Linked DNA regions of Cystobacter fuscus DSM 2262. The protein of the gene in region 1 binds, or shares a complex with, the protein of each later gene. Links are inferred from orthologs where the notes say so. Each region holds a gene or a part of one and is shown in the gene's direction. Other genes may lie near its edges.

What was found. The genes of interacting proteins can lie anywhere in the genome.
Region 2: the proteins of dnaB (region 1) and dnaG are in contact, whole or in part, in a crystal structure (PDB 2R6A), measured with the Geobacillus stearothermophilus proteins. The link is inferred for Cystobacter fuscus DSM 2262 from one-to-one orthologs. Residues at the interface, in WP_033016901.1 of Geobacillus stearothermophilus: Ser13, Glu15, Ala16, Gln18, Glu91, Leu92, Asp94, Ala95, Val96, Pro97, Thr98, Ala99, Ala100, Asn101, Tyr104, Tyr105, Ile108; in WP_049624496.1 of Geobacillus stearothermophilus: Lys456, Leu457, Leu458, Pro459, Ala460, Asn463, Ala464, Leu467, Leu535, Leu536, Ile537, Ala538, Gln544, Glu545, Asp548, Tyr549, His552.

The regions. Positions count from the first base shown.
Region 1 is NZ_ANAH02000007.1:159,817-163,510, forward strand. Bases 407-3,337 are described here. They hold dnaB (replicative DNA helicase), read left to right. Parts: upstream 407-1,152; coding sequence 1,153-2,523; downstream 2,524-3,337. Other genes in these bases: rpsR (30S ribosomal protein S18), read left to right, coding at 407-520; rplI (50S ribosomal protein L9), read left to right, coding at 551-997; D187_RS12955 (SDR family oxidoreductase), read right to left, coding at 2,540-3,271; D187_RS12960 (hypothetical protein), read right to left, coding at 3,287-3,337. Outside these bases: rpsF (30S ribosomal protein S6), read left to right, coding at 1-131; more of rpsR, read left to right, coding at 179-406; more of D187_RS12960, read right to left, coding at 3,338-3,694. UniProt on the Escherichia coli protein: The main replicative DNA helicase, it participates in initiation and elongation during chromosome replication. Travels ahead of the DNA replisome, separating dsDNA into templates for DNA synthesis.
Region 2 is NZ_ANAH02000007.1:389,402-392,752, forward strand. Bases 382-3,351 are described here. They hold dnaG (DNA primase), read left to right. Parts: upstream 382-902; coding sequence 903-2,801; downstream 2,802-3,351. Other genes in these bases: D187_RS13965 (GatB/YqeY domain-containing protein), read left to right, coding at 382-664; rpoD (RNA polymerase sigma factor RpoD), read left to right, coding at 2,891-3,351. In the rest of the region: rpsU (30S ribosomal protein S21), read left to right, coding at 1-114; more of D187_RS13965, read left to right, coding at 203-381. UniProt on the Escherichia coli protein: RNA polymerase that catalyzes the synthesis of short RNA molecules used as primers for DNA polymerase during DNA replication.

The DNA.
Region 1 (3,694 bases):
GTCCGGTGCTCGAGGACGTGAAGCTCGCCGGAGATGTCGAGGAGACCCGTCCGGGCGTGGCCCCCGCGCAGGATCGCGGCGTGGTCGAGGATGCGGGCGAGGCTGAGGAGGAGAGCACCGAGGAGGCGTGAGCCCCTTGGTCCTCCACGGACCCCTACCAGAGAAGAGAGAACGCTCAATGATTGGCAACAGCGACAGGAATTCGTCCCGCGGTGGCGGCGACCGGGATCGGGACAGGGATCGGGATGGCGGCGGCCGGGGTGGCGCCGGGGGCGATGACGAGAAGCGTGGCGGTGGCCGCGGCTTTGGCCGCAAGAAGGTGTGCCGCTTCTGCGCCGAGAAGAACGCCCAGGTGGACTTCAAGGATCAGGCGACGCTGAAGTACTTCGTCACCGAGCGCGGCAAGATCATCCCCCGCCGCATCTCCGGCAACTGCGCCAAGCACCAGCGCGAGGTGGCCACGGCCATCAAGCGCGCCCGCGGCCTGGCGATGCTCCCCTACAACGCGATGGTCGGCTAGTCCCCTCGCCCGCACCAACGGAGACATTCAATGAAGGTCATTCTTCGTGAGGACGTCGCGAACCTGGGTAAGTCCGGTGAGCTCGTGACGGTGAAGGACGGCTTCGGCCGCAACTTCCTGCTGCCGCGCAAGATGGCGGTGCTCGCCACCGAGCAGAACGTGCGTCAGCTCGAGCACGAGCGCGCGGTCATCTCGGCGCGCAACGTCAAGCTCAAGGGCGCCGCCGAGGAGCAGGCCAAGAAGCTCGGCTCGGTGAAGGTCACCATCCGCCGCAAGGTGGGTGAGCAGGACAAGCTGTACGGCTCCGTCACCGTGCTGGACATCGCCGAGGCGCTCGCCGCCCAGGGCCAGTCGGTGGACCGCCGCCAGCTGCACCTGGCCGAGCCCATCAAGGCCACCGGTCAGTACGAGGTGGAGCTGCGCCTGCACCGTGAAGTGACGGCGAAGATCAAGGTCGAGGTCCAGGCGGAGGCGTAAAGCCCCCCCCTGACATCGCGTGAAGCACCGAGGGCCGTCCGGGTTCACTCCCGGGCGGCCCTCCGCTTTTTCGAGAGCGGGCACCCAGGCGTGTGTCAGGGGTGGCTGCCAGGGTTGCGCCACACGTCTGTAGCGCGGAGACTGGCCGGGACAACATGGACAACATCCTCGACATTCGGACGGGAACGCGGCGGGGCCACGAGGATCTGGCCGCCGAGCGCGCGGTGCTGGGCGCCGTGCTCGCGGACAACAGCATCTTCGCCAGCCTCGCGGAGGTGGTGAGCACGGACGACTTCGCCAGTCCCGCGCACGCCCAGATCTTCGCGGCGATGATCAAGCTGGACGGCACCAGCCGCCAGGTGGATCACCTCACCCTGGCCGAGGAACTCAAGGTGCTCGGCCAGCTCGCCGCGGTGGGCGGCCCCGCGTACCTGATGAGCCTGGACCAGGTGGTGCCCGTGCCGGGCAACGCCGTCCAGTACGCGAAGATCGTCAAGGACCAGGCCATCCGGCGGCGCCTGGCGGGCGTGGGGCGGGAGATCCAGGAACTCGCCAGCCAGGAGACGGGCGAGCTGGAGGTGCTGCTGGACGAGGCCGAGCGCAAGGTCTTCCTCCTGGCGGAGAAGAAGCGCGAGGGCGACCTGCGGCCCGTCAGCGAGCTGATGGAGCACACGCTCGATCTGCTCGACAAGATGAAGACCGCGACGACGGGCATCACCGGCCTGTCCACGGGCTACGTCGACCTGGACAACCAGCTCACGGGCCTGCACGGCGGAGAGCTCATCATCCTCGCGGCGCGTCCGGGCGTGGGCAAGACGTCCTTCGCGATGAACATCGCCACCCACGTGGCGCTCCAGGAGGATGCCAAGGCGGCGGCCATCTTCAGCCTGGAAATGCCCGCGGACCAGCTCCTCATGCGTCTGCTCGCCTCGTGCGCGCGCGTGGACATGAAGAAGCTGCGCGGAGGCCGGCTCACCCCCCACGACGAGGAGAAGTTCCAGGAGATGGCGGGCAAGCTCTACAACGCCCCCCTCTACATCGACGACTCGGGTGGCCTGTCCCCGTTCGACCTGCGCGCCAAGGCGCGGCGGCTCAAGCAGAGGGATCCCCGGCTGTCGCTCATCATCGTCGACTACCTCCAGCTCATGCACCAGAAGGGCAAGGTGGAGAGCCGCCAGCTGGAAATCTCGGAGATCTCCCGCTCCCTCAAGCAGCTCTCCAAGGAGCTGGAGGTGCCCATCATCGCCCTCTCACAGCTCAGCCGTAAGGTGGAGGAGCGCAAGGGCGGCAAGCCCATGCTCTCGGACCTGCGCGAGTCGGGCGCCATCGAGCAGGACGCCGACGTGGTGATGTTCATCCACCGCGAGGATCAGGGCGAGGGCGAGGGCGGAGGCGAGGTGCGCACGAGCAGTGCCATCCCCGTGCAGCTCGTCATCGCCAAGCAGCGCAACGGTCCCATCGGGGACATCGATCTCGTCTTCCTCGCCGAGTACACGCGCTTCGAGAGCCGCGCGCGCATGGAGTGAGGGCGGGCCGAGGCGTTCAGCGGCGCGAGTTCATCCGCTGGAACGCCTCGTCGAGCTCGTCGCGCGAGGCGCGGCGGGCCTTCTCCGCGGTGCCGTAGCCGATCTCCCGCTCACCCTGGCGCAGGCGCTCGACGATGGCGTCGGCGAACTCGTCCAGGGGAACGCCGAAGGTGTGCAGCCCGGGCCCGCCCAGGTCCGTGTTCACCGCGGGGGGAACGATCTCGATGACCTGGAGGGCCGTGTCCGCGAGCTGGTGGCGCAGGGACAGCGTGAACGAGTGCAGGGCCGCCTTCGTGGCGCAGTAGATGGGCGTGAACGCCAGCGGCGCGAACGCCAGGCCCGAGGTGACGTTGAGGAGGGCCGGGCGCGGCTGCTGGAGCAGATGCGGCACGAGGAGCGCCGACAGGTGGATGGGCGCCTCGAGGTTGATGGCGAGCTCCTGTTGGGACGCCTCCCAGTCCTCGATGTCGGAGAGCTTCAGCCGGCGCTGGATGCCCGCGTTGTTGACGAGCACGTTGAGCCGGGGAAACGCGCTCTTCACCCAGGAGGCCAGGGCGACACGCTCCTCCGCCTTCGCCACGTCACACACGCGCGTGTGCAGCGCGGGGTGGGCCCGCTGGGCCTCGCGCAGCTTGTCCTCGCGGCGGCCACAGACAATCACCTCACTGCCCGCTCGGAGGAAGCGCTCGGCGAGCGCCAGACCGATACCCGAGGCACCGCCCGTGATGAGCACCGTATTCGAGGCCATGTCCATGCGGGCCGCTCATACCACGAGCGAGACCTGGACCCGCCGCAGCCCCTTCTCGAGTTGTCGGGCCAAGGACTCGGGCGTGTCTCCGGACTCGCACCAGGCATCGATGGCCTCCAGCTCCCACTCCTCGTGGATGCCCTCCCCCTCGAAGCCGGGAATGAAGCCCTCGCGGATGGCTTGCTGCAGACCCCCGAGCGGCCCCAGGAGGACCACGTTGCCCAGGCCGAAGAGCCGCAGGGGCGTGCCACTCGTCTCCAGCGCCGCGTTCAACAGGGCCAGCACCGCGTTGAGGTTGTAGAACTCGGAGCTGTCGTGGAACGTGACGCCGTAGCGGTGTCCCCCCTGGGTGAGGCGCAGCGTGTACCGGGACGCCACGCCCCCGCCCTCCCGGTCCTCCACCCCGAAGAACGGCCCCCACCC
Region 2 (3,351 bases), 230 kb from region 1 along the record:
ATTCTCTCCGAGATCCGCAAGCGCGAGCACTACGAGAAGCCTTCCGTGAAGCGGAAGAAGAAGGCTCTCGCGGCCAAGAAGCGCGCGGTGAAGAAGGCGCGCAAGACGTACTAGCCGCACCACCGGGAGCCAGGGTTCGCGTCAGGTACGCGCCCTGGCTCTCGTCGTTTCAGCACCCTCCCCCACACGCCTGGAGACCTGTATGGCCACCGTCAGAGAGCGCCTCGACGCCGACCTCAAGGACGCGATGCGGTCGAAGAATGAGTCCGCGACCAGCGTCATTCGGATGATCAAGAGCGCCGTCAAGTACAAGGAAGTGGAGCCCGGAGCCACCAGCCCGCTCGACGAGGCGGGCATCCTCCAGGTGATCGGCACGCTCATCAAGCAGCGCCGCGACTCCATCGAGCAGTTCAAGGCCGGTGGCCGCGCCGACCTGGCCGAGAAGGAGGAGCAGGAGATCTCCATCCTCCAGAAGTACCTGCCCCAGCAACTCACCCCGGACGAGCTGCGCGCCGAGGTCCAGGCCGCCATCTCCGAGGCGGGTGCCAAGAGCGCCAAGGACATGGGCGCGGTGATGAAGCTGCTCACCCCCAAGCTCCAGGGCCGCGCCGAGGGCCGCGCCATCTCCGAGGAAGTGAAGAGCCAGCTGTCCAAGCTGTCCTGACGTCCCCGGCCTCGAGCAGGGCGCCGGGCGATTTTTTGCTCGGCCCCTGATCGGCCGTTAAGGGTAGTCCCCGTCGCGATCCGCCTCCCTTGGGGGGCGGCGCACGACGCGCCGACATGCCCCTCCTCGTCCTCATCTCCTGTTCCGGCCGGACGCGCGCCGGTGGCCCCCTGGTGGCGGGCCGCTCGTGTGTCAGGGGGGCTTCCCATACTCGTCCGCGGGCGTCGGTGCGCGGACCATGGCGGCCCGCGCATCCCGGCCGCAAGGGGTGGATCTCGTGATCCCCGAGCACAAGATTCAGGAAGTCCTCGAGCGGGTGGATCTGGTGAGCCTCGTCTCGCGCTACGTGGAGCTGAAGAAGGCCGGGCGCGAGTACAAGGGCCGCTGCCCCTTCCACCAGGAGAAGACCCCCTCCTTCTACGTCATCCCCGAGAAGCGCTTCTACTTCTGCCACGGGTGCCGGGCGAGCGGCGACGCCGTGGCCTTCGTCCAGCGCTACCTGGGCAAGACGTTCATCGACGCCATCCGCGACCTGGCGCGCGAGGTGGGCGTGGACCTGGAGGCCGCGCAGGACCCCGCCGCCCGGGAACGGCAGCAGCTCAAGGAGGCCACGGACCTGGCCGCCGAGCACTTCCGGGCGCTCTTGTGGGAGGAGGAAGGACGCCAGGCGCGCGACTACCTCGCCAGCCGCGGCATCTCCGAGGAGACGGCCCGGGCGTTCGGCCTCGGGTGGGCGCCGGACGCGTGGTCGTCGCTCGCGGACAAGCTCACCCAGGCGGGCATGGTGGAATGGGGCCTGAACGCGGGCCTCGTCAACCGGCGCCAGAAGGGCGAGGGCTACTACGACTTCTTCCGCGGCCGCCTCATCGTCCCCATCCGCGCCCCCGAGGGCCGCCCCATCGCCTTCGGCGCCCGGCTGGTGGGCTCGGACGAGGGCCCCAAGTACCTCAACTCCCGCGAGTCCCGGCTCTACAACAAGAGCGAGACGCTCTTCGGCATGGATCAGGCGCGCGACGAGATCCGCCGCCGCAAGGCCGCCGTGCTCGTGGAGGGCTACTTCGACTGCATCGCCCTGCACCAGGAAGGGGTGAAGCACACGGTGGCGCTCTGCTCCACCGCCCTCACCCCGGGGCACCTCAAGGCACTCGGCCGCGCCGAGGCCCGGGAGCTCTTCCTCCTGCTCGACGGCGACCAGGCAGGCCTGGCGGCAGTAGAGCGCCTGGCTGGCCCCCTGCTCGCCGCGGGAGCCGCCGCCAAGGTGGCCTTGCTGCCCACGGGGGATGATCCCGACACCTTCATCCGCCGCGAGGGCACCGCCGGCCTGGAGCGGCTGCTCAACGAGGCCCGGCCCCTCACCGCCCACGTCTTCTCCACCGTCCTGCCCCAGGGCAAGGAGGCCAGCTTCGAGGAGAAGATGGCCGCGCTCGAGCGGCTCAAGCCCGTGTCGGCGCAGCTCCCGGTGGGGCTGGTGCGCTCGGCCTTCTTCGCCGCGCTGAGCGCCTGGTGCGGCCTGCCCGCCTCCGAGCTGGAGTCCGCGCTGCGCTCCAAGGCGCCTCCCCCTCCCCCCACCCCGGCGCCCCGGGCGGGTTCGTCCGCGCCTTCCGGCCGCCCGGGCCCCGCTCCCGGCCGGGCGCCCCCTCCGAGCGCCCCCGCCCAGCGCCCCCCTCCCGTCAAACCCCCGGACTCCCTGGAGGCGCTCTACGTCGCCACCATCCTGCGCGAGCCCCGGCTCATCGCCCGCGACACCTTCCGCGTCCATGACGAGCTGTCCCACTCCGGGTTGCGGCTGGTCCTCGCCCACGCTACCTCTGGCCATGGGGCCGAGGACGCCCTGTTCGAGGCCCCCGATCTCGTGAAACGGGCCGTGGAAGCCGCCATGCGCCAGCTCGCCTCCCTGCAGGGGTCCGCCCTAGAGCACTACTTCCTCCAGGTGTGCCGCTCCATCATGCTGCGCCGGATCAAACTCCAACTGGACTACATCGGCCGCGTGACGGGTCAGACCGCCGGCGCCATGGACCTGTCGGAGGAGGCCAAACAGCTCTTCGTCCAGCGAATGGAGCTGCTGGCGCTCAAGAAACGGGTGGAGGAGGAAACCCACCTTCCTGCGGGAACAAAGTCCCCAATGCAACCGGTTTGACTTCGCGTTTGTAAGAATCCTTCACTTTGCGATAGATCGCCCGGTTCGCTCCAGGCCAAGGCCCTGTTTTTCTAAGGAGAAGTACCCGAATGCCGACGCAGAAACCCTCCTCGAAGGTGGCCGTCAAGCCCAAGAAGAAGGTGGCCCCGGAGATCCGTAAGAAGAAGAAGTCTCCCGAGGAGGCCTCGGCTCAGGAGTCGGACGCCGGCGCCAGCCCCGCCCTTCAGGCGAAGAAGGCCGACAAGAGCGACAAGGCCGAGAAGGCCGCCGCCGCCGAGAAGGCCAACGAGACGCTCAAGAAGCGCAAGGCCGTCACCCAGGTGGACGACGGCGACGTCGACCCCGAGGAGGCCGCGGAAGAAGCCGCCGCCGCCGTCGAGGTGGACCCCGACGCCGTCGAGGACGAGGTGGACGAGGAGCCCATCGCCGACCGCAAGGAGGTCAAGGACCTGCTCGCCGCCGGCCGCGAGAAGGGCTTCCTCACCTACGACGAGGTCAATGACGCCCTGCCCGCGGACATCGTGTCGTCGGATCAGATCGACGACGTGAT